2 linked regions of the Sphaerotilus microaerophilus genome follow. Each later gene encodes a partner of the first gene's protein in a complex. Links are inferred from orthologs where the notes say so. Each region holds a gene or a part of one and is shown in the gene's direction. Other genes may lie near its edges.

The links.
Region 2: the proteins of dapF (region 1) and NGK70_RS06270 are in contact, whole or in part, in a solved structure (PDB 5YGU), measured with the Escherichia coli proteins. The link is inferred for Sphaerotilus microaerophilus from one-to-one orthologs.

The regions. Positions count from the first base shown.
Region 1 is NZ_AP025730.1:130,383-144,928, reverse strand. Bases 8,138-10,918 are described here. They hold dapF (diaminopimelate epimerase), read left to right. Parts: upstream 8,138-8,970; coding sequence 8,971-9,867; downstream 9,868-10,918. Other genes in these bases: NGK70_RS00610 (tyrosine recombinase XerC), read left to right, coding at 10,837-10,918; NGK70_RS00615 (DUF484 family protein), read left to right, coding at 10,065-10,748; NGK70_RS00625 (PaaI family thioesterase), read left to right, coding at 8,464-8,937; NGK70_RS00630 (phosphotransferase), read right to left, coding at 8,138-8,161. Outside these bases: NGK70_RS00665 (sensor domain-containing protein), read left to right, coding at 1-539; NGK70_RS00660 (hypothetical protein), read left to right, coding at 640-1,374; metK (methionine adenosyltransferase), read right to left, coding at 1,474-2,655; NGK70_RS00650 (lysophospholipid acyltransferase family protein), read left to right, coding at 2,863-3,768; NGK70_RS00645 (LpxL/LpxP family acyltransferase), read left to right, coding at 3,815-4,750; NGK70_RS00640 (tol-pal system YbgF family protein), read right to left, coding at 4,777-6,090; otnI (2-oxo-tetronate isomerase), read right to left, coding at 6,164-6,949; more of NGK70_RS00630, read right to left, coding at 7,076-8,137; more of NGK70_RS00610, read left to right, coding at 10,919-11,781; NGK70_RS00605 (hypothetical protein), read right to left, coding at 11,769-12,440; amrS (AmmeMemoRadiSam system radical SAM enzyme), read right to left, coding at 12,618-13,712; amrB (AmmeMemoRadiSam system protein B), read right to left, coding at 13,705-14,546. UniProt on the Escherichia coli protein: Involved in the succinylase branch of the L-lysine biosynthesis and in the biosynthesis of the pentapeptide incorporated in the peptidoglycan moiety. Catalyzes the stereoinversion of LL-2,6-diaminopimelate (L,L-DAP) to meso-diaminopimelate (meso-DAP).
Region 2 is NZ_AP025730.1:1,409,172-1,423,854, reverse strand. The notes cover bases 3,429-6,346. They hold NGK70_RS06270 (RNA pyrophosphohydrolase), read left to right. Parts: upstream 3,429-4,543; coding sequence 4,544-5,149; downstream 5,150-6,346. Other genes in these bases: NGK70_RS06265 (HD-GYP domain-containing protein), read left to right, coding at 5,146-6,330; NGK70_RS06275 (proline--tRNA ligase), read right to left, coding at 3,429-4,405. Also shown: prmC (peptide chain release factor N(5)-glutamine methyltransferase), read left to right, coding at 1-27; NGK70_RS06295 (hypothetical protein), read left to right, coding at 368-928; grxD (Grx4 family monothiol glutaredoxin), read left to right, coding at 1,045-1,362; NGK70_RS06285 (UbiX family flavin prenyltransferase), read left to right, coding at 1,389-1,949; NGK70_RS06280 (lytic transglycosylase domain-containing protein), read right to left, coding at 1,983-2,663; more of NGK70_RS06275, read right to left, coding at 2,660-3,428; NGK70_RS06260 (DMT family transporter), read right to left, coding at 6,354-7,325; NGK70_RS06250 (S1 family peptidase), read right to left, coding at 7,790-9,631; NGK70_RS06245 (glycoside hydrolase family 108 protein), read right to left, coding at 9,743-10,354; Rz1-like lysis system protein LysC, read right to left, coding at 10,520-10,927; NGK70_RS06235 (hypothetical protein), read right to left, coding at 10,924-11,457; NGK70_RS06230 (AAA family ATPase), read left to right, coding at 11,585-12,910; NGK70_RS06225 (HNH endonuclease), read left to right, coding at 12,932-13,663; NGK70_RS06220 (bifunctional enoyl-CoA hydratase/phosphate acetyltransferase), read left to right, coding at 13,965-14,683. UniProt on the Escherichia coli protein: Master regulator of 5'-end-dependent mRNA decay.

The DNA.
Region 1 (14,546 bases):
CGGTGAACCTGTCGGCGCTGCAGATCCAGCGCGACGACCTGGTCGCCACCGTGGCCAACGCGCTCACGCTCAGCGGCCTGCCGGCGCAGCACCTGGAGCTGGAGATCAGCGAGGCCTACATCCTGCGCCACGCGGAGCGCGACCTGCGCCAGCTGGCCCGGCTGCGCGAGCTGGGGGTGTCGCTGGCGCTGGATGACTTCGGCACCGGCCAGACCTCGCTGGGCCACCTGCGCCGCCTGCCGGTGGGCAAGCTGAAGATCGACCGGGCCTTCATGGCCGACATCGACCGCGACCCGGCTGGCGCCACCGTGACGCGCGCCATCATCGGCCTGGGCCACGGCCTGGGCATGACCGTGCTGGCCGAGGGCGTCGAGACCGAGGCCCAGGAGGCCCTGCTGCGCGCCCAGGGCTGCGACCAGGTGCAGGGCTTCCGTTACAGCCGGCCGCTGCCGGCGGCGGGGTTCGAGGCGTTTGTGTGGGGGCGCAGCGGCCGAGGGGACACGCCTTACTGGCCTGTTGCAGCACCGCACGTCGTCTGACGTTGACGTGGCGCAAGGTCAGGTTGCGCCACCGGCGTAGGGTCATCCTGGATTGGGCAACTTTGCTGCTGCCCGGTCCGTCCAGTCGGAGGGCACAGCGATGGTCGGCACATATGAAACCGGGTGGCAAGCCTATAACGCTCTCGGCGAGGAGTGCAAGAAGAACGTCAGCAGCACGAAACGAACGCGCAAGGCAGTGGCCAAGGCGGTCGGGGGGGCGACCGGCGAGGCAGTGGTGGTGGCTTTGGCGTCGGTGGTGCCGATTGTTCTGCCCTTGTTCGTCGAGTTGCTTCTTGAGGGTGGTAAAGGGGTCGTCGGTGCGGTGGAGGGGGGACGAGCCAAGACCACGATGGAGGACGGAGATGACCGCGAGGCTCTGAGACGCGACAACATCCAGAGCATTCTCTTCGGTGCCCCATTGCTGTCGGTGGTTGGCCCAAGACCGGGAACCCACGGCAGGGTCTGGCAAAGCGAGTTGATGGCCCTGGTGATGATTCACTATCGCAAGGCGCATGAAATCTGGGCCGCCGAGCCGTTCCCTGCAGGCAAGGCCGTGGAAGGACTGGCATCCTGCCACGATGCCGAGTTGCTCTACCGCAAGCACGTGGAGGTGGACTACCACCTGTCAAAGATGAAGGCCTACGCTGAAGAGTTGCAGAAGGTGGCCAGCAAGTACGTCGAGTTCTGCAACAAGAATTCGCAGACGCTGCAGAAGTCCTTCAAGATGGCTGAGGGCGCTGCGAAGGCGGTCATGGAGCACGACGAGCGATGGCACCAGGCGCACTGCGGTGTCGCGGAGCATTGCTACCGGACCACCAAGTGGCTGAGGCTCTGATCGGCAACTCGGTGGCAGCCGGACAGATTCACTCACCTCCGCTGCGCGGAGATGAGCTTCGCCCCAAACCTCAGGGTTCGCTGTCGCGAACGCCGGGCCTTACAGCCCGGCCGCTGCGCGCAGCGCCTGGGCCTTGTCGGTCCGCTCCCAGGTGAACTCGGGCTCTTCGCGGCCGAAGTGGCCGTAGGCCGCGGTCTTGGCGTAGATCGGGCGCAGCAGGTCGAGCATCTGGATGATGCCCTTGGGGCGCAGATCGAAGTGCGCTTGCACCAGCTTGGCGATCTCGGCGTCGGGGATGACGCCGGTGCCTTCGGTGTAGACCGTGATGTTCATCGGCTTGGCCACGCCGATCGCGTAGGCCACCTGGATCTGGCACTGTTTGGCCAGGCCGGCGGCGACGATGTTCTTGGCCACGTAGCGAGCGGCGTAGGCGGCCGAGCGGTCGACCTTGGTCGGATCCTTGCCGGAGAACGCGCCGCCGCCGTGCGGGCAGGCGCCGCCGTAGGTGTCGACGATGATCTTGCGCCCGGTCAGGCCGCAGTCCCCCTGCGGGCCGCCGATGACGAAGCGCCCCGTCGGGTTGATCAGGTAGCGGGTCTCATTGAGCCACTCCTTGGGCAGCACCGGCTTGATGATCTCCTCGATGATGGCTTCGGTGAAGCTGGCCTTCATCTGGGTCGCGGTCTCGGACTGGTCCGGTGCGTGCTGGGTGGAGAGCACCACGGTGTCGATCGAGTGCGGCTTGCCGTCGACGTAGCGCATCGTCACCTGGCTCTTGGCGTCCGGGCGCAGGAAGGGCAGGCGGCCGTCCTTGCGCAACTGGGCCTGGCGCTCGACCAGGCGGTGCGCGTAGTAGATCGGCGCGGGCATCAGCTCGGGCGTCTCGTCGCAGGCGTAGCCGAACATCAGGCCCTGGTCGCCGGCGCCGATGTTCAGGTAGTCGTCGCTGGCGCGGTCCACGCCCTGGGCAATGTCGTTGCTCTGCTTGTCGTAGGCCACGAGCACGGCGCAGCCCTTGTAGTCGATGCCGTACTCGGTGTTGTCGTAGCCGATGCGCTTGATGGTGTCGCGCGCGACCTGGATGTAGTCGACGTTGGCCTGGGTGGTGATCTCACCGGCCAGCACGACCAGGCCGGTGTTGGTCAGCGTTTCGGCGGCCACGCGCGAGAGCGGGTCCTGCGCCAGGATGGCATCGAGGATCGAGTCGGAGATCTGGTCCGCGACCTTGTCGGGGTGCCCTTCGGAAACGGATTCCGAGGTGAAGAGGAAATCGTTCGCCACTTAAATAAACTCCTGAGGTTGAACACAAGGACTTCGGCGGTTCGCCTGGGTCTTCGGGGTTCGGTTCGGAGACAGCGGCGAACGCTTTAGCGGTATTTCGTTCATCCTCCCGGGAGGGTGGATGCGTGCCGGTGACCCGTGGATCGCTGGCCCGTCGCCCCGCAAGTTGTTCCTTAACTCGGCGATGTCCGGAATTCTAGACCTGTGATCCCGACCCTTTTCAGACTGGCGGCACGCCTTCCGCTGGCACTTTTGCACCGTGTGGGCACTTTGTTGGGCTGGCTGGCCTTCTGGGGTTCGCCCCCCTACCGCCAGCGCCTGCGCGCCAACGTGGCCCAGGCCGGGCTGGACTGGGCCCGTGCGCGCGGCGCCGTGGCCTCGGCGGGGCGCATGGTGGCCGAACTGCCTTGGCTGTGGTGCCGCCCGCACGACCAGCCGCTGGGCGGTTGGGTGCGCTGGGACGGGGCCGAGCACGTCGAGGCCGCGCTGGCCGAGGGCCGCGGGCTGCTGATGCTCACGCCGCACCTGGGCTGCTTCGAGGTGATTGCGCAGGCCTATGCCGAGCGCTGGGGGGCTATGAGCCCGATCACCGCGCTGTACCGGCCCTCGCGCCAGCCGGCGCTGCGCGAGCTGGTGGCGCAGTCGCGCAACCGGCCCGGGCTGCTCACGGCCCCTGCCAACCTGACGGGGGTGCGGCAGATGATCCGCGCCCTGCGCAAGGGCGGCACGGTGGGCCTGCTGCCCGACCAGGTGCCGCCGCAGGGCATGGGGGTGTGGGCGCCCTTCTTCGGCCGCGAGGCCTACACGATGACGCTGGCCTCGCGCCTGGTGCAGCAGACCGGCGCGGCCTGGCTGCTCTTTGCCGCCGAGCGGCTGCCGGGTGGGCGCGGCTACGTGATCCGCGTCTCGGTGCCGGCCGAGCCGATGCCCGGCACCCCGGCCGATCCCGCCGGGGGGCAGGATGCCGAAGAGGTGGCCCGGCGGGCCGCGGCGGTGGTGAACCGGGCGATGGAAGGCCTCATCCTGGCCCGCCCGGACCAGTACCTCTGGGGCTACCACCGCTACAAGCAGCCGCGTCCCCAGGCCGAGGTGCCGGCCGATGGGGCAGACTGAGCGCTGGTCCTTCCTTCGAACCAAAACAGAGACAAAAACGCCATCCATGAGCGGGGACACTTCCAAGGCGCCGTGGCGCCAACGCGCCAGGGCTGCGGCCACCGCGGCGGCCTCCCGTGCGGTGCTGGGCCTGCTGTGGCTGCTGCACTGGCTGCCGCTGAGCTGGCTCGACCGGCTTGGCCATGGGCTGGGTGCGCTGCTGTGGCGGCTGGGCAGTTCGCGCCGCCGGGTGGCGCTGCGCAACCTGGCGCTCTGCCTGCCCGGGCGCAGCCCGGCCGAGCGCGAGGCCATTGCACGGGCGCACTTCGGCTGGCTGGGGCGCAGCTTCCTGGAGCGCGGCCTGCTCTGGTGGGCGCCGCGCGAGCGCCTGGAGCGGCTCATCCACGTCGAAGGCGATGTGAAGCTGGCCGAGCGCAGCGAGCGCCCGGTGATGTGGCTGGCGCCGCACTTCCTGGCGCTGGACGTGGCGGGCGTGGGCATCCTGCTCAACCAGAACCGCCGCGCCGGCTCGATCTACCAGGCGCAGAGCAACCCGGTGTTCGACGCGGCGATGCGCGCCGGCCGGCTGCGCTTCGGCAATGCCGAGATCTTTCCCCGGCAGGACAGCGCCAAGCCGCTGATCCGCGCCATCAAGCGCGGCGACGCCTTCTTCAACCTGCCGGACATGGACTTTGGCGCGAAGGACGCGGCCTTCGTGCCCTTTTTCGGCGTGCCGGCGGCCACGCTGCTGGCGCCCTCGCGCATGGCCCGGCTGCTCGACATGGTGGTGCAGCCGGTGGTGGGCGAGATGCTGCCCGGTGGCCAGGGCTGGCGCATCCGCTTCCTCGACCCCTGGCCCGACTTCCCCAGCATGGACGCCGAGGCCGACGCCGCGCGCATGAATCGCTGGATCGAGGGCGAGATCCTGCGCAACCCCAGCCAGTACCTCTGGGTGCACAAGCGCTTCAAGACCCGCCCTGCGGGCGAGCCGTCGCTGTACTGAGTGCCCCCCCGCGGCCGGCCCTGCCCTCAGCGCGCCGCGACCGGCTGCTTCAGGTGCAGCAGCCACAGCCGGGCCAGGTCGGCGCTGCCGTCGCTGCCCTGCACCGCCTGCAGGGTACGCACGGCCTTGTCGGCCTGGCCGGCCTGGGCGTAGGCGGCACCCAGGCGCAGGCGGATCTCGTCGGGCCGCTTGAGACTGCCCTTGGCGAGCGCCTCTTCCATCATCGCCAGGCCGCGCTCGGTCTGGCCGGCGGCGATGTAGCTCTGGCCCCAGCTGGCCTGCGCGAGCGCTTCCTTCACCGCCGGGCCCTTGCCCTTGAGCGCGGCCTCGTCGTCGGCGGCGCTGCGCTGGACGGCGTCGCGCAGCTTGGCCTGGGCCGCGGCCTGGGGGCCGTTGCCGAACTGGCCGCTGGCGTAGGCCTGCTGGATCCAGCGCCGTGCCTCGATCGACTGGCCGCCCTGCTGCGCCATCTCGGCCAGGGTCATCACGTCGGAGGTCTCGTCCAGGCCGCCGCAGACCACGGCCTTGAGCCGCAGGGCGTCCAGCACCAGGCGGTCGGCAAAGCCCTCGCGCGAGGCCACCCGCCCGACCAGGTCCGCCCAGTAGGTCTTCTTCGGGTACAGCGTCACCAGGCGCTCCAGGGTGGCCTGGTAGGCCGCCATGTCCTTGAGCTGGGCCTGGGCGCTGGCGAGCAGGCGCAGGCGCTCCTCGCCGGGCGCCTGGCCTGCGGCCTCGCCGGCCTTCAGCTCGGCCTGCATCTCGCGTGCCGCGCCGGCGTAGTCCTTGAGCAGGTACAGCGACTGAGCCAGCCATTGCTGCGCCAGCGACTGCTGGGCGGGCGTGGCGCTGGGCTCCTGGCGCAGCCGCCGGGCCCAATCGATCGAGCGCTGGTGGTCCTGCGCCCGGTAGTAGGCCGACAGCACGGCCTGCACCAGCCCGGCCCGGTCGGCGGCCGGCAGGCGCCCGCCTGCGATCAGGGCGTCGTGGGCCCGTTCGGCCGCGGCACCGTCGCCGGCGCCGGAGGCCGCGGCCAGGCGCAGCCGCTCGGTCACGAAGGCCTCGTAGGGCGACTTGGCCCCCAGCACATCGGCCTCCTTGAGCTTGGCCAGGGCGGCGCTGAACTGCTGCTGCCGGAGCAGGTCCTGGGCGCCGGCCAGCACGGGGAAGAGCTCGGGGCGCACCCCGTCGGCGGGTGCCGATGCGGCCGCGGAGGCCGGCGTGGCTGCGGCGGTGGCCTGGGCCTGGGCCACCGGCGGCACGACGGCCAGTGCCAGGAGCGTCATCAGAACGGCGGCCAGGGGCGCGCGGGGGGCTGCAAGGCGGGTCGGGGCAGGGCGCATGGGCGGCGGGTCGGGTGGTTGGAGGGAGGGCTTGAGGCGCCTGGCGTGGGCGCCACACCGGCAGGCGACGATGCTACCGGGCGCGGCGCAGCCAGCCCAGTCCGGCCGAGGTGCCCGCACGGGGGCGGTACTCGCAGCCGATCGGCTGCGTCCAGCCCAGCGCGTCGATCAGATCGAAGAGGTAGGGGTAGTTCAGCTCGCCGGTGTCTGGCTCGTGACGCTCCGGCACCCCGGCGATCTGCAGGTGGCCAACCCGGCCGCTGGGCAGGTACTGGCGCAGCTTGGTGGCCACATCGCCCTCGACGATCTGGCAGTGGTACAGGTCCATCTGCACCTTCAGGTTGGCCGCGCCGACTTCCTGCACGATGGCGTGCGCCTCGTCCTGGCGGTTCAGGAAGTAGCCCGGCATGTCGCGCGGGTTGATCGGCTCGATCAGCAGCTCCACGCCGTCGGCCGCGGCGGCCTGGGCGGCCCAGGCCAGGTTGTCCAGGTAGGTGGCGCGCAGCGTGTCGCGTGCGATGTCGGCGGGCGCGACGCCGGCCATCAGGTGCAGGCGGCGACAGCCCAGGGCGCGCGCGCAGGGCAGCGCCTGCTCGACCAGGCCGCGGCGGAACTCCTCGCGCCGCTGCGGCAGGCAGGCCAGCCCGCGGTCGCCAGCGGCCCAGTCGCCGGGCGGGGCGTTGAACAGCTGCTGCACCAGCCCGTGCGTTCGCAGGCGGTCAGCCAGTTCTGCCACCGGCCACTCGTAGGGGAAGAGGTACTCCACCGCCGTGAAGCCATCCGCCGCCGCCGCCGCAAAGCGGTCCAGGAAGGCGTGCTCGGGGTACATCAGCGTGAGGTTGGCGGCAAAACGCGGCATCGGGGCTCCTTCGGCACGGCGCAGCCCGGGCGTCTCATTGGCCCGACCACGCGATCGAACGAATCGCAGGTTCGCGATGGCCGATGCTAAGGCGGCGCCGGTCTTGCTTCGCCCCGGCGGCCCGGCTCAACCCAGCGTCTGCGCCAGCGCCCAGGCCTGCTCGGCCAGCGGGCGGGTGCGCCGGCCGGTTTCCAGCGCCCGGGCGTTGGAGGCGTTGCCCTGCTGCGCGCGCTTGGCGATGCCCTGCAGGATGCCCACCAGCCGGAACATGTTGAAGACGAGGTAGACGATCCAGTCCGCCTGCGGCACGGGGCTGCTGCGGCCGGTGCGCTCCAGGTAGCGAGCGCGGTACTCGGCCTCGGTCGGGATGCCGAGTGCGGCCAGGTCCTGACCGATCAGGCCGCGCCCGGTCAGCGGCGACATGTGCCAGCTCAGGCAGTGGTAGGCAAAGTCCACCAGCGGGTCGCCCAGCGTGGACAGCTCCCAGTCCAGCACCGCGAGGATGCGTGGCTCGGTGGGGTGGAAGATCACGTTGTCCAGCCGGTAGTCGCCGTGCACGATGCGGCTCGCGCCCTCGGGCGGGATGTGGCGGGGCAGCCAGTCGATCAGCGCGTCCGCGGCCGGGATCGGCTCGGTCTCGGCGGCCCGGTACTGCTTGGTCCAGCGCTCGATCTGGCGGGCCACGTAGTTGCCCGGCCGGCCGTAGTCGCCCAGGCCGATGGCCACCGGGTCGACCCGGTGCAGCGCGGCCATCACGCGGTTCATCTCGTCGTAGATCGCACCACGCTCGGGGGGCGTCATGCCCGGCAGGGTGGAGTCCCAGAAGATGCGGCCGTCGACGTGGTCCATCACGTAGAAGTCGGTGCCGATGACCTCGGGGTCCTGGCAGAGCACATGGGCCTTGGCGACCGGCACATCGGTCTGGGCCAGCGCGCTGATGACGCGGAACTCGCGGTCCACCGCGTGTGCCGAGGGCAGCAGCTGGCCGGGCGGCTTGCGGCGCATCACGAAGCGGCGCTCGCCGGCCGAGGAGCGCGCCGTCAGCAGGTAGGTCGGGTTGGACTGGCCGCCCTTGAACTGCTCGATGCTGACCTCGCCGTCCAGGCCCGGCATGCGCGGGCGCAGCCAATCGACCAGGCGCTGCTGGTCGAAAGCATGCTGGGGGGTCACCGGCTTGGTGCCGCTGAAGGCGTTCTGCAGCTCGTCGCTCATCCTCTGCTCCTCGAAGGGGGTCGCCCGTGTCGGCGCAAGCGCATGCGTCATCGCAAGTGCAGGCGCAGGCATCGGCACGCGGGCGGATTGGCGCGCAGTCTGGCCGTGCCGGCGGCGGCCGGCTAGCGCCAGGGTGACAGCCGCGGGGTATCTCCCGAGTGGAACATGCCCCTGCCGGCCTGCACGACCGCCCCACGCCGGCAAGAACGCGGGTTTTCACTGACACTGGAGGCCCCGTTGATTCCCGGCCAGCTCCCGGCCGACCCCCTGCCCCACCCTCTCCCTCTGCTGTCCGATCGCCCATGACCGCTCCCGCCGCTCTGCCTTCCTGCCAGCCGCCGGCCGGCTTCACGCTGTTCACCGGCCACGCCGGGCCCTATTTCGGTGCCCTCGGTCCGGTCTACTGGCAGGAAGTCGGCGACGGCACGCTCACGCTCGGGCTGCGCCTGAAGGAGCAGCACGCCAACATCCTCGGCATTCCGCATGGCGGCATGCTGCTGACCTTTGCGGACAGCGCCATCGGCGTCAATCTGGGCCGCGCCCAGCAGCGCCGCGACCCCAGCCGCGCCATCGTCACCACCAGCCTGAGCAGCGATTTCCTCGGCGCTGCGCGTCTCGGCGACTGGCTGCAGGCGCAGGTCACGGTGCGCAAGACCGGCCGCCAGCTGGCCTTTGGCGAGTGCCTGCTGGTGGCGGGTGAGCGCCCCATCCTGCGTGCCAGCGCGGTGTTCAGCGTGATCGACCGCCCGCTGCCCAGCGACGGCTCGGATGGCTGATCCGGCGTCGGCCCACCCGCGGATAATCCCGCCATGCGCCTGCGATTCACCAAGATGCAAGGGGCGGGCAACGACTTCGTCGTGCTCGACGCCACCGCCGCGCCGCTGCCCCTGGGGCCGGCGGCCTACCGCCTGCTGGGCGACCGGCGCTTTGGTGTCGGCGCGGACCAGATCCTGGTGGTCGAGCGCGCCACCACGCCGGGCATCGACTTCCGCTACCGCATCTTCAATGGCGCCAGCGGTGCGGAGGTGGAGCAGTGCGGCAACGGCGCGCGCTGCTTCGTGCGCTTCGTGCACGATCGGGGCCTGACGACGCAGCGCACGGTGCAGGTCGAGACCATCAACAACCGCCTGGCGTTGACGCTGCAGGACGATGGCCGCGTCACCGTCGACATGAACCAGCCGGTGTTCGAGCCGGCGCGCCTGCCCTTCGACCCCAGTGGGCTGACGCCGCGGCTCGTCAACGGCTTCGAGCTCTGGCCGCTGGAGCTGCCGGGGGCGAGCTGGCCGCGCGTGGAGATCGCCGCGGTGTCGATGGGCAACCCGCATGCGGTGCAGCGCGTCGAGGACGTGGACAGCGCGCCGGTGGCCGAGATCGGCCCCCTGGTCGAGGGCCACGCGCGCTTTGCGCGCCGGGTCAACGCCGGCTTCCTGCAGGTGGTCTCGCGCCGTGAGGTGCGCCTGCGCGTCTACGAACGCGACGCCGGCGAGACGCTGGCCTGCGGCACGGGCGCCTGCGCCGCGGTGGTGGCGGGCATCCGCCTGGGCTGGCTCGACGAGACGGTGGACGTGCACACCCGCGGCGGCCTGCTCACCATCACCTGGCCCGGCCCGGGCCAGCCGGTGTGGATGACAGGGCCGGCCGAGCCGGTGTTCGAGGGTGAGATCGAGCTGCCCGAGGCCTGCCTCGCTCCTGTCGCGGGGGCCTGAGGTGGGTGGCGAGCCGGGGTGCGCCGTGCCGACGCTGGCGGCGGTTTGTTCATCCTCGCTCACACTCGGTGGCCAGAGCCTGCCTTTTCAGCGCCTGACTTTCACGCCGAGGGCGTACCCTCGCGCTTGTTACTTATTTCCCATTCCTGCCGCGTCGGCCCTCGCAGGCCCGCGGCGGTGAGCAAGGCAGCAGTGTCATGAGCGTCATCCAGGGCATCACCGAAGACGAGATCGCCAACTACCTGGCCAACACGCCGGGTTTTTTCGAGCGCCACGCGCAGCTGCTGGCCAGCGTCGAGCTGGCCAATCCGCACGGCCAGCGCGCGGTCTCGCTGCAGCAGCGCCAGATGGAGATGCTGCGCGAGCGCATCCGCGGGCTGGAGCGGCGCATCATGGACATGATCCGGCACGGCCAGGAGAACGCCGCGCTGGCCGACCGGCTGCACCAGTGGACCTGCTCGCTGATGCTGGTGGAGGATGCGGCCGACCTGCCCGACCTGCTGGTGCTGGACCTGCAGGAGCAGTTCCTCATCCCCCAGGCCGCCATCCGGCTATGGGACGTGGCACCGGTCTACGCCGGGCTGCCGGCCGCGGCTGCGGTGAGCGAGGATGTACGCGCCTTTGCCTCCAGCCTGACGCAGCCCTATTGCGGCGCCAACGCCACCTTCGAGGCGGTGCAGTGGCTGGAGTCGCCGCAGACCACCGCCTCGCTGGCGCTGATCCCGCTGCGCCGCAGCGCTGCAGCGCCGGCCTTCGGCCTGCTGGTGCTGGGCTCGCCCGACCCGACGCGCTACGCCGTGGACATGGGCACCGAGTTCCTCACCCGGGTGGGCGAGCTGGCCAGCGCTGCCGCCTCGCGCCTGCTGCCGTCGGCAGATTGAGCCACCAGGGGTCGCTGCGGTGAGTACGCAGGCCCCGCCCCGGGTGGCTCCGGAGCCCGCTCCTGAGCCGCCTCCCGCGCCGGCTGCGCTGGCAGCCACCCCGTTGGGCGGGGACGCGCAGGCCTTCCTCGATCACCTGCGGCTGCAGCGCCGCCTGGCCGAGCGCACGCTGGCGATGTACCACGACGCGCTGGTGCGGCTCGAAGCCTTTGCCGTCGCCCAATCCGTCGTTCTGACCGAGGTGCGTGCCCACCACGTGCGCCGCTGGGCGGCGCAGCTGCACGGCCAGGGGCTGGGGCCACGCAGCATCGCCATCCACCTGGCGGCCTGGCGTGGGCTGTACCGCTGGCTGGGGCGCGAAGGGCGCATCCTGGCCAACCCGGTCGACGGCCTGCGCCCGCCCAAGGCGGCCCGCCCGCTGCCCAAGGCGCTGCCGGTCGACCAGGCGGTGGCGCTGGCCGAGGTGCACGATGACGACAGCGACCCGGTGCTCGATGCGCGCGACCACGCCATCGTCGAACTGCTCTATGGCTGCGGGCTGCGTGTGGCCGAGCTGCTGGGGCTGGACGTGCAGGCCAGCGCGGCGGCGCGCGGCTGGCTGGACCTGGCGGCAGGCGATGCCCAGGTGCTGGGCAAGGGCAGCAAGCGCCGCATCGTGCCGGTCGGCCAGGTGGCCGTGCGGGCGGTGCAGGCCTGGCTGGCGGTGCGAGGCGAGCTGGCCCACGTCGAGGAACCGGCGCTGTTCGTCAGCCGGCGCGGCACGCGGCTGACCGATGGCCAGCTGCGTCGCCGCCTGGCGCAGCGTGCCCGCGCCGCAGGGCTGCCGCAGGCGGTGCACCCGCACATGCTGCGGCACAGCTTTGCGTCCCACCTGCTGCAGTCCAGCGGCGACCTGCGGGCGGTGCAGGAGCTGCTGGGCCACGCCCAGATCAGCAGCACCCAGGTCTACACGCGGCTGGACTTCCAGCACCTGGCGAAGATCTACGACGCCACCCACCCGCGCGCCAAGCGCAAGTCAGGTCAGAAGCTGTAGCCGATCGAGAAGGTGATCTGCGGGATGTACTTGGCCTTGGCCACGCCGTCGCGCAGCTCGGCCAGTTCCTTGTCGAGGTTGGCCTGGGCGTCGGCCTCGTTGGCAAGCTGGCCGCGCAGCGTGCCGGTGACGGTGGCCTTGGCGAAGATCGTGCCGATGTCGACGGCGAAGCGGAAGCCGCTGCTGGCCTGGTGGCCCCAGCCGATGCCCAGGTAGGGCGCGGTCTTGGGGTACTTGATCTGCACGTTGATGCCGTCTGCGGCCGTCGTCGCATACGTCTTGTCGCCGATTTCCAGGGTGCCACCGGCGCCGCTGGCATCCAGCGTGAGCTGGTAGTTGTTGGCGGCCACGCCACCGGTGAGGCGGAACGTGCCGTCAAAGGGGAACCAGTCGGCGAAGAGGCCGAAGCGGTTGGCCTTGAGCTCACCGTTGTAGAGGATGCCCTCCTCGGTCCGCGTCTTTCGGTGCGTGCCGAGCGTCATCCAGTCGCCCCGCACGGTGAAGCTGCTGTTGATCGGGTGGGCGTAGCCCAGGCCGACGCCGGGAAAGCCGAGGTTGCCGTAGACCTCGCCAGCCTGGGCGCCGCCGCCCAGGGTGCTGCCGAGGGCGATCAGGGTGGCCACGCCAAGGGTGCGGGGAGACAGGGGGAGTCGCTTCATGGTCGGTTGCTCGCAGGCTGGAGCGGCCAGCCGCAGGGGCCGATCCGCAGGGTGAAAGCCCTGAGTGTCGGCAGCCAGGTCGGCTGGCTGCAGCGCCTGGCCCGAGCGCGAGGGGCTGGCGTGTGATCGGTCACGCCAGCAGCGGCGCAGAGCCTGTGGCGCTGCGGTGACGGCCGCTCAGCGCGGCTGGATGCGCACCGGGATGCGCCGCCGGCCGATCGGGTCCACCTCCGGTCCGGCGCCGAAACGTCCGGCAAGGGCCGTGCCGCAGTGCGGGCAGGCGCCTTGGGCGTCGAGCCGATAGGCGCGCACCTCGTGCCAGTCGCGCTCGATCAGCGGTGCGTGGCAGCCCGGGCAGGCCGTGGTGCCGCCCGCCAGGTCATGCACGTTGCCGGTGTAGACGTGCCGCAGGCCCTGGTCCAGCGCGATGCGGCGGGCCCGCTGCAACGTCGCGGGCGGCGTGGCCGGCACGTCCGTCATCCGGTAGTCGGGGTGGAACGCGGTGAAGTGCAGCGGCACGTCGGGGCCGAGTTCGTCATGCACCCAGCGGGTCATGGCCTCCAGTTCGGCGCTGCTGTCGTTGGCGCCCGGGATCAGCAGCGTGGTCAGCTCCAGCCAGCAGGCGGTGTCGTGGCGCACATGCACCAGCCCGTCCAGCACCGGCTGCAGGTGCGCGCCGGTGTGCTGGAAGTAGAAGGCGTCGGTGAAGCCCTTGAGGTCGACGTTGGCGGCGTCCATCTTGGCGTAGAACTCGCGCCGCGGCGCCTCGTGCAGGTAGCCGGCCGTGACCGCCACGGTCTGGAGGCCGCGCTCGTGGCAGGCGTCGGCCGCGTCCATGGCGTACTCGGCAAAGATCACCGGGTCGTTGTAGGTGAAGGCCACGCTGCGGCAGCCCGTCTCGGCGGCCACCTCGGCGATGCGCCGCGGCGAGGCCTGGTCCATCAGCCGGTCCATCTCGCGGCTCTTCGAGATGTCCCAGTTCTGGCAGAACTTGCAGGCCAGGTTGCAGCCGGCGGTGCCGAAGCTGAACACCCGGCTGCCGGGGTAGAAGTGGTTCAGCGGCTTCTTCTCGATCGGGTCGATGCAGAAGCCCGAGCTGCGCCCGTAGGTGGTCAGCACCATCGCGTCGCCCTGGCGGGCGCGCACGAAGCACAGGCCGCGCTGGCCCTCGTGCAGCCGGCAGTCGCGCGGGCAGAGGTCGCACTGGATGCGGCCGTCGTCGAGCCGGTGCCACCAGCGCGCCGGCGTCACGGAGTCGAGGGGTTCACTCATAGCTGCGCACCCCGTAACGCGACAGCTCAATGTCATCGGCCCAGAAATCCGCCGCCAGCCCCGCCTTGCGCTTGAGCGCCGCCAGGAAGGCGGCCGGCTCGGGCAGTTGCTCCCAGACTTGGGGCAGGAAGGTGGCGCGGTGGCCTTGCCACTGGAAGATCAGGCCGTCGACGCCCGGCTTCAAGAGCGCCAGCGCCTCGGCCTCGCTGCCCACGCGCGGCAGCGGCTGGGGCGCATCCAGCAGCGACACCTCCACCTGCAGGCCGGCCTGCCATTCGGCGCGGCTGAGCGGGCGGAAGCGTGGGTCGCGGAAGGCCGCGCCCTCCGCATTGCGACGCACGTCCTCTTCCAGCGTCCGCCAGGCCCGCAGGCTGCCGATGCAGCCGCGCAGCGCACCCCGCGCGTCATGCAGGGTCACGAAGGTGGCGCCGGGCTGGCTCAGCGCCGGGTGGGGCGGCTCGATCTCGGTTGGCAGACCCAGCTCGGCGCGAATGGCATTGCGGGCGCGGCCGAGCAGGGCGGCGCCGAGGTCGTCTGCGGTGGTCATGGTGTCGGTTGTGTCGGTGGTGGTTTCCATGTCGGTGGTCGACGGGTCCGAGCCCGGCGCGAAGGCCAGTGCCGCATAGCCGACCACGCGACTACGGTCGCCAGCCGTGTCGCCCGAGTTGCGCAGGTCCAGCCGCTCGGCCCGCAGGCCGTGGTGGCGTGCCGCGAGCAGCGCGCCGTTGAGCACGCGCGCGCCGCAGGCATCGTGCGGGTTCAGGTCGGTGGCGAGCTCGGCGATGCGCATGGCCGTGCGCTCGTCGCGCGCCTGGGCCTCGGCATAGGGCAGGA
Region 2 (14,683 bases), 1.3 Mb from region 1 along the record:
GGCGCGTGCCGAGCCTCCCCAGCCTGAGAGCGCCTCCGGCACGGCCGGGCGTCGTTGGTGCTAGCACAGCAGGCTGTGGCGGGATGGCATCGGTACAGGGGATGCAGCCTGCCCGGCTCCGTGAAATCCGCACGATAAGGCAGGCACACGATCCACCTCGAGACAAGGCGCAACAGCCTGCCGGAAACCCGTTACATGCGTTGATGCACATGACGGCATTGCGGCGTAGCATGGTTTGCGAGCGGCAAGACAAGCCGCCCGTCACGGAGGTTCCATGAACGCGCTGCGCACTTTGCCGACCCCGCACGGGGCATCCCGAGCGAAGCATCCATGCCTGGAGGGTCGCTGGCTGCCGCACACGGGGGCCGTGCTGCTGATCGGTGCCGGGCTCTGGCTCGGACTCGCGTCGGGCGCGGCTGTGGCCAACGAGGTGGCCTCGGGCAGCGGTCTGCGCACGCAGGCCGGCATGGCGACGCCCTGGAGCGCCCGCTTCGGCTGGAGCGAGGCCAGCCTGGACCCGACCCTGGCCAGCCCGGTCACCGCACGGTTGAGCTGGCAGTGGCTGGGTGATTACCACTTCGCGCCTGCCTGGGGCCTGCGCGCGACCGGTGGCGTGCGCGGGCAGTTCGACCTGGCCGGGGCGCCGGTTGGGCGCGGCAGCAGCGCCGTGCGTGTCGGCTGGTCCCAGCCGGCGGTCGGTGTCGCCGGCAACGACGGCAACTGGACCTCCCCCTACCTCGGCCTCGGCTACGACACCTCCGCCTCGCTGCGCAACGGCTGGGGCGGCTGGGGCCTTTCGGCCGATCTGGGCCTGCTGACGCGCCGTTCGTCCGGCCTGCGCCTGGGCAGCAACGGCGAGGCCGAAGAAGGCTGGCGCTCGATGCGCCTGACCCCGGTCCTGCAGGTGGGTGTCTCGTATTCGTTCTGAAACAGCCGACATGGCGGCCGTCGAGATGGCCCGCGGTGCCCCCAGGCGGCGTCCGGCTGCCCGGATGCGTTTAAGCTCGCGGCTTTCCTGAACACCAGCGCCCCCGCGCAGCGACCATGACCTCCGACGTCCAGCAACGCATCGACGACCTCGTCAAGTCCAACCCCGTCGTGCTCTTCATGAAGGGCACCGCGCAGTTCCCGATGTGCGGTTTCTCCGGCCGCGCCATCCAGATCCTGAAGGCCTGCGGCGTGTCCAGCCTGACCACCTTCAACGTCCTGGAGGACGAGGAAGTCCGCCAGGGCATCAAGGACTACGCCAACTGGCCCACCATCCCGCAGCTCTACGTCAAGGGCGAGTTCGTCGGCGGCTCGGACATCATGATGGAGATGTACCAGGCCGGCGAGCTGCAGCAGCTGCTGGCCGCCGACTGAGGCATGGGACGGGCCGAGGGGTCGGAATGACCCGGCTCATCGTCGGCATCACCGGTGCCTCGGGCGCGGTGTATGGCGTGCGGCTGCTCGAACGGGCCCGCGCGCTGGGTGTGCATACCCATTTGGTCGCCACCCCGGCTGGCCTGCTCAACGTGCACCACGAACTCGGGTTGGATCGCCAGGCGCTGGAAGCCCTGGCCGACGAGGCCCATTCGCCCGGCGCGGTGGGCGCCTGCATCGCCAGTGGCAGCTACGCCACCGACGCGATGGTGGTGGCGCCCTGCACGATGAAGACGTTGGCCGCCGTCGCCCACGGGATGGGTGACAACCTGCTCACCCGCGCTGCCGATGTGACCCTGAAGGAGCGCCGCCGGCTGGTGCTGATGGTGCGTGAGACGCCCTTCAACCTCGCCCACCTGCGCAACATGACGGCGGTGACGGAGATGGGCGGCATCGTTTTTCCGCCGCTGCCGGCCTTCTACCACCGGCCGCAGAGCATCGCCGAACTGGTCGACGAGACGGTCGAGCGAGTGCTGCAGGTGGCCGGCATCGGCCAGGCGACCCCGCGGGAGTGGCGCGGGCTCTGAAGTCCAACCGGGCGTCGCCTCACGGCGCCCGGCTCAGCGACCTGAGGCTGGCGCCGACGGCGTGGCGGCAGCGGAGGGCACCGCGTCGGTCGGCCCGTCCTTGAACTCCCAGCGACGGCGCGCCCCCAACACCATGGTCGGATAGGGCGCCTGCCCCCGGCTGCCGTTGTAGCGTCCCAGCGCCAGGAAGAGGTCACCGCGCTCGCGGTCCAGGTAATGGCGCAGGATCACGCAGCCAAAGCGCAGGTTGGTCTGCAGGTGGAAGAGCCGGCTGGCGTCGCCATCACCGATGGTGCGCGCCCAGAAGGGCATCACCTGCATGTAGCCGCGTGCCCCGGCGCTGGAGATGGCGTACTTGCGAAAGCCGCTCTCCACCTCCACCAGCCCGAGCACCAGCGCCGGCTCCAGCCCGGCGCGGCGCGCCTCGTACCAGACCGTTTCCAGGAACTCGCGGCGGACGTTGAATTCCGGCTTGCGCTTGGCCAGCCGCGGGCTCATCGCCCCCAGCCAGCGCAGGTAGGCCAGGCGCTCGTCGATGTGGCGAAACTCCAGCTTCGGCGGCGCCCCGCTGTCGGCCACCGCCGCGGACAGCGCCGAACGCACCGAATCGGCCAGCGGCTCCTCGACCTGGGAGCCGGCCCGCAACGCGCCGTGCCAGCCCCCCAGGGCGACGCCACCCGCAGCCAGCAGCAGCGCCCGGCGCGTCGGGATCATGCCTTCAGGCGGCCCTTCACGAAGGCGGCGACCTCGCCGGCGGGCACCTTGGTGGCCGCCTCGTCGCGGCGGCCCTGGTACTCCAGCTGGCCTTCCTTGAGCCCGCGATCGGAGATCACCACGCGGTGCGGCACGCCGATCAGCTCCCAGTCGGCAAACATCGCACCCGGGCGCTCGCCGCGGTCGTCGAGGATCACGTCGATGCCAGCGGCGTCCAGCTCGTCGTACAGCGCCTGCGCGGCGGCCTTCACGGCCGCTGAGCGGTCCGCACCGATGGGGCAGACCGCCAGCGTGAAGGGCGCCATCGCGTCCGGCCAGATGATGCCGCGTGCGTCGTGGTTCTGCTCGATCGCCGCACCCAGGATGCGGGTGACGCCGATGCCGTAGCAGCCCATCTCGAACAGAGCCGGCTTGCCGGTCTCGTCCAGGAAGGTGGCGTTCATCGCCTTCGAGTACTTGGTGCCAAGGTAGAACACATGGCCCACCTCGATGCCGCGCTGGATGGCGAGCACGCCCTGACCATCGGGCGACGGATCACCGGCGACGATGTTGCGGATGTCGGCCACCACGTCCGGCTCGGGCAGGTCGCGGCCCCAGTTGACGCCGGTGAAGTGGAAGTCCTCATCGTTGGCGCCGCAGACGAAATCGCTCATGGCGGCCACGGTGCGGTCCGCCACGATCTTCAGCGGCTGCTTCAGGCCGATCGGGCCCAGGTAGCCCGGCTTGCAGCCGAAGTGCGCGTCGATTTCGGCCGCGGTGGCGAAGCGGAAGCCGCTCTTCAGGCCCTCGACCTTGCCGACCTTGATCTCGTTCATCTCGTGGTCGCCCCGCACCAGCAACAGCCAGACAGTGCTCTTGACCAGATCACCCTCATCGTTCCACTCGTCGGTGGCCAGCACCAGCGACTTGACCGTGCGCGACAGCGGCAGGCCGAGCAGCTCCGCCACCGCGGCGCAGGTGCTCTTGCCCGGCGTGGGCGCCTTGACCAGTGCCTCGGCCGCCGCCGCGCGCGGCGCGGCGGGCGCCACAGCCTCGGCCAGCTCGATGTTGGCGGCGTAGTCGCTGGTCGGGCAGTAGACGATCGCGTCCTCACCCGTGTCGGCGATCACCTGGAACTCGTGGCTCAGGTCCCCGCCGATCGCGCCGGTGTCGGCGGCCACCGCGCGGTATTCCAGCCCGAAGCGGTCGAAGATGCGCTTGTACGCGGCGAACATCGACTCGTAGCTCCGGGTGGCGCCCGCGGCGTCACGGTCGAAGGAGTAGGCGTCCTTCATCGTGAACTCACGCCCGCGCATCACGCCGAAGCGCGGGCGGCGCTCGTCGCGGAACTTGGTCTGGATGTGATAGAAATTCTTCGGCAGCTGCTTGTACGAGCGCAGCTCCTGGCGGGCGATGTCGGTCACCACCTCCTCGGAGGTCGGCTGGATGATGAAGTCGCGGTCATGCCGGTCCTTCACGCGCAGCAGCTCGGGGCCCATCTTCTCGAAGCGCCCGGTCTCCTGCCACAGCTCGGCCGGCTGCACCACCGGCATCAGCAACTCGACCGCACCGGCGCGGTTCATCTCCTCGCGGATGATGGCCTCCACTTTGCGGATGACCCGCAGGCCCATCGGCATGTAGTTGTAGATGCCTGCGCCCAGCCGCTTGATCATGCCGGCTCGCATCATCAGCTTGTGGCTGGCCACTTCGGCGTCGGCCGGGGCTTCCTTCAGGGTGGAAATGAAAAACTGGGAGGCTCTCATGGAGGGGGTTCGAACGGGCAGCGTGCCGAGGGGGCGACACGGGGTTGAAATCATGCGCCGGGACTCGGGAGATCCGCGGGGGTGCGCCACGGCGCCCCGGTGCAATAATGATTTCAACTTGAAATTTGGGGTTTGATTATGCTCGACCGAGAAGGCTTCCGGCCCAACGTCGGCATCGTCCTGCTCAACCATCGGAACCAGGTTTTCTGGGGCAAACGCATACGCACCCACTCCTGGCAGTTTCCGCAAGGCGGCATCAAGCACGGTGAGTCGCCCGAGCAGGCCATGTTCCGAGAGTTGCACGAGGAGGTGGGGCTGCTGCCCGAGCACGTGCGCATCATCGCCCGCACCCGCGACTGGCTGCGCTACACCGTGCCCGAGCACTTCATCCGCCGCGATGCACGCGGCCACTACCGGGGCCAGAAGCAGATCTGGTTCCTGCTGCAGCTGACGGGGCGTGACTGCGACATGAACCTGCGCGCCTCCGACCACCCGGAGTTCGACGCCTGGCGTTGGCACGACTACTGGGTGCCGCTGGACGTGGTGATCGAGTTCAAGCGCGAGGTCTACCAGCTGGCGCTCACCGAGCTGGCCCGCTACCTGCCGCGCAACAACCCGCACAACCGCTTCCTGCGTGGCAGCATGCGCGGACCGCGCCGGGATGAGGGTGCCATGAACGGCGCCGCAGACGGGCCAGCCGAGCCGGCGCCGGCCGGGCTGCAGGGCTGCGCCGCCAGCGAATGACCCCGTCCCAGCATACCGAGCGCTCCGAACGGCTCTCCCTGGCCGAGGTGGTCGACCTGCTGGAGGTCGGCCAACCGCTGCCGTTCCACGTACACGACACCCAGGACCGGCGCCTGCTGGCCGAAGGCCATGTGCTGGTGAGTCAAACCCAGCTGGAAATGCTGATCGCGCGCGGGGCCTGGGTACAGCGCTCGGTGGCCCTGGCGGTGCGCGCTGAACGGCAGACCCGCCAGGTGCGTGACAGCCTGGTGCCGTCGTCGCGGCGGTCGCTGTCGCTGTTCGACCAGTGGGAGCAGCTCATCTGGAAGCTCGACGCAACACTGCGCCTCGTGCTGGCGGGCCGCCCCGCCCGTGACGAGCTGGTGCTGTTGGCCGAGCGCTTCGAGGCACTGGTCGAGCGCGACACCGACGTCGCCCTGTTCATGATGGTGCGCCAACACGATGTGCGCTTTGCACTGTACGCACTGCAGCATGCGCTGCATGCCGCGACCGTGCTCGACCTGCTCGGTCGCCAGCTCGGCTGGGACACCACCCGGCGCCGCCTGCAGGTGCTCGCCGCGCTGACGATGAACATCTCCACGCTGGAACTGCAAGCACAGATGGCGCAGCAGGCAGAACCACCCACCACGCGCCAGCGCAAGGCGATCGCCGAGCACCCCGAGCAGTCCGTGCGGCTGCTGCGCGCCGCCGGGGTGACCGATGCAAAGTGGCTGCAGACGGTGCTGGAGCACCACGAGCGCCCCGACGGCAGCGGCTACCCGAGGCGCCTCACGCAGATTTGCGACAGCGCCCATGCGCTGCAGTTGGCGGACGTCTTCACGGCCAAGATCAGCGCCCGCGCGATCCGCGCCGCGATGCCGATCCAGCTCGCCGCCAAGCAGCTGTTCCAGGAAGAACGTGGCAGCGCACTGGCCGTCGGGCTGGTCAAGGCGCTCGGCCTGTACCCGCCGGGCGAGCTGGTGACGCTCAGGAGCGGCGAGATCGCCGTGGTCACCCACCGCAGCGCGGCGCCCACCAAGCCGCGCGTAGCCGCCATCACCAACAGCGCCGGGCAGCCGGTCACCACCACCACCGTGCGGGACACGGCGCAGGCCGAGTTCGCGGTGACCGGCGTCGTCGAGGACCGCCGGCAGCTGCCGCGCATCCCACCCGAGCGGGTCTACGGCGTCATTCCGGGGTAGCTACCCTCCAGGCCAAAGCCCGCTCAGCGCCGATTCAGCAGCGTCAGTCCCAATGCCACCCCGGCCAGGGCCGCCAGCAGCGCAGCGGTCAGCGGCTCGCCCAGCAGCAGCCCGGCGAACAGCGTACCGAACACCGGCGAGAGGAAGACGAAGGCCTGCACCTTGGTGGCGGCGTAGCGCGTCAGCAGCCAGAACCAGAGCAGGTAGCTGGCAAAGGTGACGATGACCGCCTGGTAGAACAGCGAGCCCAGTGCGAGCAGGCTCCACTGTGCCGGCATCGATTGCCCGGCCAGCCAAGCCCCCAGCGGCGCCAGCAGGGCCGCCATGCCGAGCTGGTAGGCCAGCGTCAGCTCGAAGGGTGCCGCGCGCAGGCTGCTCAGGCGGATCGTCACCGTCGTCAGCCCCCACAGCAGCGCCGCGCCCAGCACCAGCAGGTCGCCCAGCCAGGCACGGCCGTCGCCCGCCGTGCTCAGCCCGTCGCCAAAGGCCCAGGCGATCGCCGCAAAGGCCAGCAGCAGCCCCGCCATCTGCAGCGGCCGCAGCCGCTCGGCGGGCAGCACGGCCGCCAGCACCAGCGCCACCACGAAGGGCGACGTGTTGATGAAGACCACCGAGCGTGCCGCAGTGGTGTACTGCAGCCCGACGAAGACCAGCGCGAACTCCACCGCGAAGAGCAGGCCCGCCAGCAGGCCGGGCGCCAAGGTGTGGCGGTGCTCGCGCCAGCGGATGCCGCGCCAGCCCATCCAGCCCAGCACGAGCGCAAAGGCCAGCACGCTGCGCACGCTGAACTGCACCAGCGATGGCACCTCCGGCAGCACCGCCTTGATCGCCACCTGGTTCAGGCCCCAGAGCGCGCAGCACAGCAGCAGCGTGAGGATGGCGCGGCCGTCCAGGTGGGGATTCACCGCTGCGGCGACGGCATTCGCCGCGATCACCGGGGCCACCGGGCGCGGCGGTGCGGCATCGGGGTGACTCGAAGAGGAGGTGTTGGACATCGGTGCGTCGTGCTGAGCCGCTGGCCGCCGCAACGTGCCGACCATGACGGGGCCAAGCCCCTCCGGCAGGAGGGAGCGAAAAGTGTGAAGCAGACCGATAGGCCGGATTCTGTGCGCGAGGTTGCCCTCGCGTGACCGCCATTCATCTGGGCCGGGGGTCGCCCACCCGGCTCGGTGCCACCTACCCGCCAGCTCGTGCGAGCCGCACTCTCACGCCGCCGAAGCGGCGCATCACTGGCCTATTTGGTGTTGCTGCGCGTAGAGATTGCCCGTTTCACCCGAACTGAATCGGCTCGTCTCTGTTGCTCTGATCCTCACCTCACGGTGGACAGCCGTTAGCTGCTACGCCGCTCTGTGCAGTCCGGACCTTCCTCCAGTGCCACCTTTCGGATCCGGCACCAGCGGCGGTCTGGTCTGCTTCACAAGGATGATTGTCCCACGCTCGGGCCGTGCCCCCGGCCAATTCACCCCGCCGGGGCGGTGGCCAGTTCGCTGCGCGCCGCCTGCAACAGTGCCGCCATGCCCAGACCCTCGTTGGCACCATAGGTGCCGCCGATGCCGTTCAACCGGCGCAGGCCACGCTGGCCACCGGCATGGTGCAGGGCGACGACGCGCCAGCTGCGGTCATCGAACACCGGGCTGCCCGAGTTGCCCGGCTCGGTCGGGGTGCAGTAGTGCAGCTTGCAGACGCCCGGCTTGCCAGGCTGGCCGCCTGGTTCGCCCTCGTGGTCCAGCAACTCGTTGTCCTGGAAGGAAATCGACAGCTCCCGGCCCGCGGGGTGGCCGATGATGTAGACCCGTGCCGCCGGCGGTGGCGGGCTGGCCGCTGCCGCGGCCGGGTCCGCCGGGGTGGCGACCGTCGCTGGCGCGTTTGGCTCCGTGCGGCGCGCGCGTGTCATCCGCCACGCCTCCTCGCTCCAGACCGCCGGCCGGGGCGGCAGGGTCGTGGACAGCGGCAGCGGCGCGATGCCGGTCACCGGCTTGGCCAGGCGCAGCAGGCAGGCGTCATGGGTATCGACCGGCGAACACCACAGGACTTCGGCCACGGGGTACATGCGGCCCGGATCCGCCGCCTCGAACACCACCTCGGCCATCTCGGGCTCCAGCGCACCGCCCTCCCCCGCCGGGTTGACGACGTGGAAGTTGGTCAGCACCAGCAGTTCGTCCGCAGGCTGCAGGCCAAAGTCGACAGCCCGCACCAGGAAGCAGGTGCCCAGGCGCTGGCCCAGCCGCTGCCGTACCGCGCCCACCGAGCGGGCCGCGTCGACCCCGGCGCGCCACCAGGCGTAGGTCTTGGGGCCTTCGGGCCCCAGCACCGCTTCGAGCTGAGCCGCCGCGGGCACCGCCTCCACAGGTGCCGCCGCAGGTGCCGATGTCGAAGGCGACGTTGATGTCGATGTCTCCGCAGCGGCCACCGGCCCGGGCCGCACGGGCAACTCCAGCGCGCCACCGGGCAGTTGCAGCAGGCGTGCGCGCAGGATGTCGACCAGCGCCCGCGCGCGCGCCACGGCCTCCGGCCCGGCCAGGCCGGTGCCCTTCCCGTCGCCCGCCAGGTCCTCCAGGCCCCAGACCTCGCAGAACTGGCGCAGCGTGCTGGCGAGCTGAAAGGCCTGCACGCCGGGGGCGGTCACGTAGGCGCGCAACTGCGCCTCCACCTTGCGGAGGTCGCCGGTGCCCAGGCTCAGGCCCAGCGTCGCCTCGGCCAGGGTCGGCTGGTACCAGACGTCACGCCGGTCCTCGGGGATGGCCCTCAGCGCGCTCACCAGTTCCAGGGCGACATCGGCCGGGTCGAGCTCGGGGGCCAGGTCGTCGCGCCCCAGTCGCCGAGCCCGGCTCAGCAAGGCCAGCAGGTTGACGCCGTGCCAGGTGTGCCTGCTCGGGTCGGCCTCGTAGGGCGCCCGATAGGCCTCGATCGCGGCGGCCAGCGCCGCCTGTGCAGTCGGGCTGCTGCGGTCGGTCGCGTCGAAGTGGATTTGCTTGTGCGCCCGTCCCTGCAGGCCCGCGACCTCGGCGGCCTCCGGGTCCGCGGGGTCCAGGCGCTCGCGCAGCCGTTGCAGCACATCGAGCGCCACGCTGGCCTGGCCGGTGTCGATCAGGCACTGCGCGTAGAGGCGGCGGTTGCGCGCGTCAGCGGGATCGACCCGGCTCACCGCCTCGGCCAGCCGGCCCATCGCCGCGAAGTCACGCTCGTCGCGCAAGGTCTGCACCAGCGCCTTGGCGCGTGGCAGCGCCGCCTGCGCCTCGGACGCGCTGCCGGACAGTTGCCGGACCAACGTCGCCGCCTCGTCCAGGGGTGAGATCGACACCGACGGATCGTGCCCCTGCGAGGCAGCGCCCGTGGCTGGCTGTGTGAGGATGGCCATCCTCCCCCCTTTGCTGGGTACAGGCCGGCACCGGGCGGGCGCCCGGTGCGGCCGTCAGATGTCGTAGCTCTCGTCTTCACCCAGGTCAGGCACCCTGGCGATGTACCCCAGCTCGCCGAGATCCATCTCCCGCGCCGACTCGTAGCCCGGCAGCCCGGCTGCCTTGCGCAGCGCGTTCAGCCGGTTCAGCCAGCCCTTCAGGAAGACCCCCAGCGACGGCTTGTTCTCCACCAGCCGGCGGTAGTAGGCCTCGCGCGTGTCGCAGTACTTCACCAGCGCGTCACCGGGATCACAACTGGAAACACATCTTTCGGTTCCAGGCCCGAAATCGCCATCCGGTGTCGCGCCCACCGCGGTCTGCAGGAACCTCACCGCCCGGCCCACACCCATGTTCACCGCGGTGTCGAACTGCACCAGGTCGAGCGCATCGGCCAGCCGGTCACAGCGCGGGGGCAGCCAGTAGCCACTCTCGTAGATCGCATGCATCTCCTCGTCGGCGAGCAGCTTCACGCTCTGCGGCAGCTTGCCATTCCTCGCCCGCCAGGCGTCGTAGACCTTCTGCGTCACGCCCTTGTTGGTGGCGCCCCCCGGGTCACTGGGGTGGTTGACGTAGCCGCCCTCCCAACGGAGCACGAACGGTAGGGCTTCGAGAAATGCGGGTGACATGGATGGTTTCCTCCTGGGCAAGCAGCGAACATCGGCCAACGCTCCCGTGCACCCCCTGCACGGGCTCGATCCAATGTACGCAGAACCCCCGGCTCGATCAAATCTGCCAGATTGGCCGTTGGTCACACCGGTGCAATAGGCCGCCTCAATCGGGGTCGTGATCTGTCAAGGCTTCTTCTGCGATGCGGCGTCGTTGAGCTTCACCAGTTCGGCGTTGTGTCGCTCGATCTCCGCCTCGCAGGTGGCCACCGCCTGCTTCAGCGCCTCGTGCTGCAAGGCACAGCGTTGCAGGGCCTGGCGGTCCTGCAAGTAGGCGCCAAGCAACTCGCCGTAGGTGCTGCCTTCCTTGAGCAGCGTCGGTGCGGCGCAGCCCTGCCGCAGCGCGGCAGGTGTCTCGCACTTCAGGGGCGGGGTGACCACCGGCACATAGGTGGTCGAGCACCCCCACAAGGGCAGCAACAGCACCGGCAGCAACCACGGTGCCGGCCGGCAGCCCGCGCGCGTCGCGTGGCGGTTCATGGCGCGGTTCATGGCGCGGTTCACATGGCGGTGCATGGGCAGGTCGGTCCTCATGGCGTCCCTCCTGGCAGGGCCGGGGCCAGCACCCGGTTCAGTGTCGCCAGCTCCTCGGCCGGCACGGGGGTCGCCAGGCAGCTCAGGCCCGCCTGCTGCCGGGCCATCTGGCGGTCCTTGCGTTCCAGCTCGTCCTTGAGCTGCGTCAGTTCAGCGAGTTGAGCGCCGGTGGCGGTCGCCATCCCTGCCTGCAGCTGCGCCAGCCGGGCGCTGTTGCCCTGGCGCTGGCTGTCCACCACCTTGAGCCGCTCGCTCACCTTGCCGAGGCTGGCGCTCAACTCGGCCTTCTGTGCCTCGAAGCCCTCCGCCTGCGCCTTCAGCCGGGCGGCGTGCTCGTCGGCCTGCGCCTTCATCTGCGCATCCAGGCGCTGCTGGGAGGCCACCTGCGCCGCCTTGGCCTCGTCGGCCGTCCGGGCGATCGCCGCGAGCTGCGCACGCGCTTCCTCCAGACCCGATGCTCCCCAGCGGTAGCCCAGGAACCCCGCGAACAACAATGCCGCCAGGCTGACGGCCATGCGCAGATAGATCATCTCGCTGCTCCGGAAAGTTCCACCCGGGCAGGATGTCACGCTGAGGGCGCAGCGGCAAGTTTGCACGACAGGCCGGTTACACAAGCGGCGCCGAGGATCCGCCATCGCTGCGCCAGAATGGGTCGCCATGCGCCTCGCCCACCTCGCCCTGCAGGACTTCCGCGCCATCGGCGCGCGCCGCGAGTTCAACCTCGCGCCGCAGTTCAACGTCGTGATCGGCCCGCCCGGCGCCGGCAAGAGCAGCGTGCTCGCCGCGCTGGCCAGCGCCGCAGCGGCGGTGTGGCTGGGCCTGCCCCGCGGCGCGGACCTGCGCCCCCTGGGCGATGCGGACACCGCGGCGGCCGGCGGCACGCGCAGCCGGGCAGCCAGGCCGGTCATCGAGGTGCATGGCGAGCTGCTCGGCGGCCCGTTGCTGGCTTGGTCGCGCCAGGCCGGAGCACCCGCCACCGGCACACGGGGCGCACCGGACGGACTCGCCGAGCTGCGCAACCGGGTGCGGGGCGTGTTCGGCACCCGAGCCGCCGGGGCAGCCGGGGCAGCCGGGGCAGCCGAGGCGGAGCCGACACTGCCGCTCATCGTCGGCTACGGGTCGGAGCGCTTCAGCCCCGTCGCAGCCCGGTCCCGCGCGAAGCCCACCGTCGCGCCGAGCACCGCGGCAGAGCGCTTCCGACCGGCCCCCGATGCCCTCGATGCCCGGCTGGACGCCGCCGCCCTGGCACCGTGGGTGCTGGCGTTGCGCCCTGCCCGGGCCACCGCAGCGGCCAAGGCCGTCGCTGCGGGGGTCGATGCTGCAGTGCTGGCGGCGCTGCAGCTGACCCGACCCGACATCACCGGGCTGAAGCGCGACCACCGACGCAGCGAACTGCTGATCGAGCGCAGCAGCGGCACGCCGCTGGCATTCGCCGGGCTCGGCCACGGCAGCCTGGCGCTGGCCGCGCTGGTGGCCGACCTGGCGCAGCGTGCCCTGGCGCTCAACCCCTCCCTTGGCCCGAGCGCACTGGCGGGCACGCCCGGGCTGGTGCTGATCGACGAACTGGAGCTGCACCTGCACCCGCGTGCGCAGCGCGGCGTGGCCGACCTGCTGCGCGCGCACTTCCCGGCCCTGCAGTTCGTCGCGGCGAGCGACTCGCCCTTCATCGTGCAGTCGCTGCGCGGCGGGCATGAGCTGATGATGCTGGCGGGCCAGCCGACCGCGGAACTCGGCAACCTGTCGATCGAGGAGATCGCCAGCGGCCTGATGGGCGTGGACCAGCCCGCCACCGGCGCCCGCTACGGCGCCATGCGCGGTGCGGCGCGCGAGTACCTCGCCACGCTGGAGCGCGCCAAGGCCGCGCCGGCCGAACGGCTGGCCGCCTACGAGGAGGCGCTGCAGAGCCAGCTGGCACCGTTCGCCGACAACCCCGCCTTCCAGGCCTTCCTGGAGATGAAGCGGGTGGCGCGGCTCGGTCGCTGAAGCACGGGAGGCAAGACGACGATGCGACCCGTGCGCCGCGGCCCCTCACCGCAGACCGAGGATTACAGCCCCTACACCGCCGCACTGGCACCACTGGTGGCGCGCATGGGCCTGTACTGCAGCTACTGCGAGCGGCCGATCCCGACCAATCTCGCCGTCGAGCACATCCAGCCCAAGGCGCTGGCGCCCTACGCCGGGCTGATCGGGCGCTGGACCAACTACCTGCTGGGCTGCGTGAACTGCAACTCGACCAAGGGCGACCGGGACGCCGTGCTGGCCGAGCTGCTGCTGCCGGACCGGGACAACACCGCCGCGGCCTTCCTGTACACCGCCGATGGGCGGGTGCAGGTGGCGCCGAAACTCACCGCTGCGCGCACCCGCAAGGCCCAGGCGCTGCTGGCGCTGGTCGGGCTGGACAAGGCCGCCACCGCCAGCAGCAGCAGCAACGAGGCGCAGGTGGCACTGGACCGCGTGAGCCAGCGCATGCAGGCCTGGCTGGAGGCCAGCGAGGCCCGCGCCGAACTGCGGGCCCAGCCGCAGCTGGAGCCGCTGCGCCGCATGATCGTGAAGCTGGCGCAGGCGCGCGGCTTCTTCAGCGTGTGGATGACGGTGTTCGCCGACGATGCGGACATGCGCGCACGCCTCGTCAAGGCCTTTCCCGGTACGGCGGAAAGCGGCTGCTTCGACAGCCAGGGCGCACTGGTGCGGCCGGCCCCCAATCCCGACCAGCTCAAGTCCGGGCGCAAGATCTGATCTGGCCAGGGGACCAGGCAGGGCCCAGTGAATTGCGAACGCTTTCGACCTGCGGCCAACACGGCGGATTGATGCTCATCAATTCAGCCACCAAAGCACCCCGGTGGTCACGAGAAAGCAGTCCCCGCGCTGGCATGCTTGCGGTACTCGGGTAAACCCGCATATGGAAGACGAAGGGGTTCTTGTTGGCCGCTTCACCGTCCGGATGTGGGTCTAGGCTCGAAGTTGCCGTGTCGCAGCACTGCGGCGCGCGCCGGGGGACCTGGCCTCCGCTGTCATCTCCAGGTAGGACACTCGACCCATGAACGCCCCCGACCTGCACGGCCTTGCCGACGAGCACTTCATCACCAACCGGACCTTCGACGAGATGCCGGTCGGCGCACGCGCCTCCCTGACGCGCACGCTGACCCAGGACGACATCATGAGCTTCGCGCTGGTGTCGGGCGACGTCAACCCGGCGCACATCGATGCGGAGTACGCCAACGCCTCGCGCTTCCACGGCCCGATTGCCCACGGCATGTGGGCCGGCGCGCTGATCTCCTCGCTGCTGGGCACGCGCTTCCCCGGCCCGGGCACGATCTACGAAGGCCAGGTGCTGCACTTCCACCTGCCGGTGCGCGCTGGCGATACGCTGGAGGTCGAGGCCGTCGTCACCGCCCGCGACCCCGAGCGCAAGCAACTGACGCTGGACTGCCGCGTCGTCAACCAGAAGGGCGCCACCGTGGTGAGCGGCGAGGCCCTGGTGCGCGCCCCGACCCAGCGCGTGCGCCGCCCGCTCACGACGCTGCCCACGCTGCACCTGTTCGACCCCGACGCCCGCCTGGCCACCTGGGTGGACGGCTGGGCCGCCGACATCGCCGCCGCCTCGCCCGAAGGCGTGGCCCGCCCGGTGGCCTGCGCGGTGGTGCACCCCTGCGACGCCACTTCGCTGGCCGGCGCGATGGCCGCGGCCGACCGTGGCCTGATCGTGCCGATCCTGATCGGCCCGGAGACGCGCATCCGCGCCGTGGCCGCTGAACT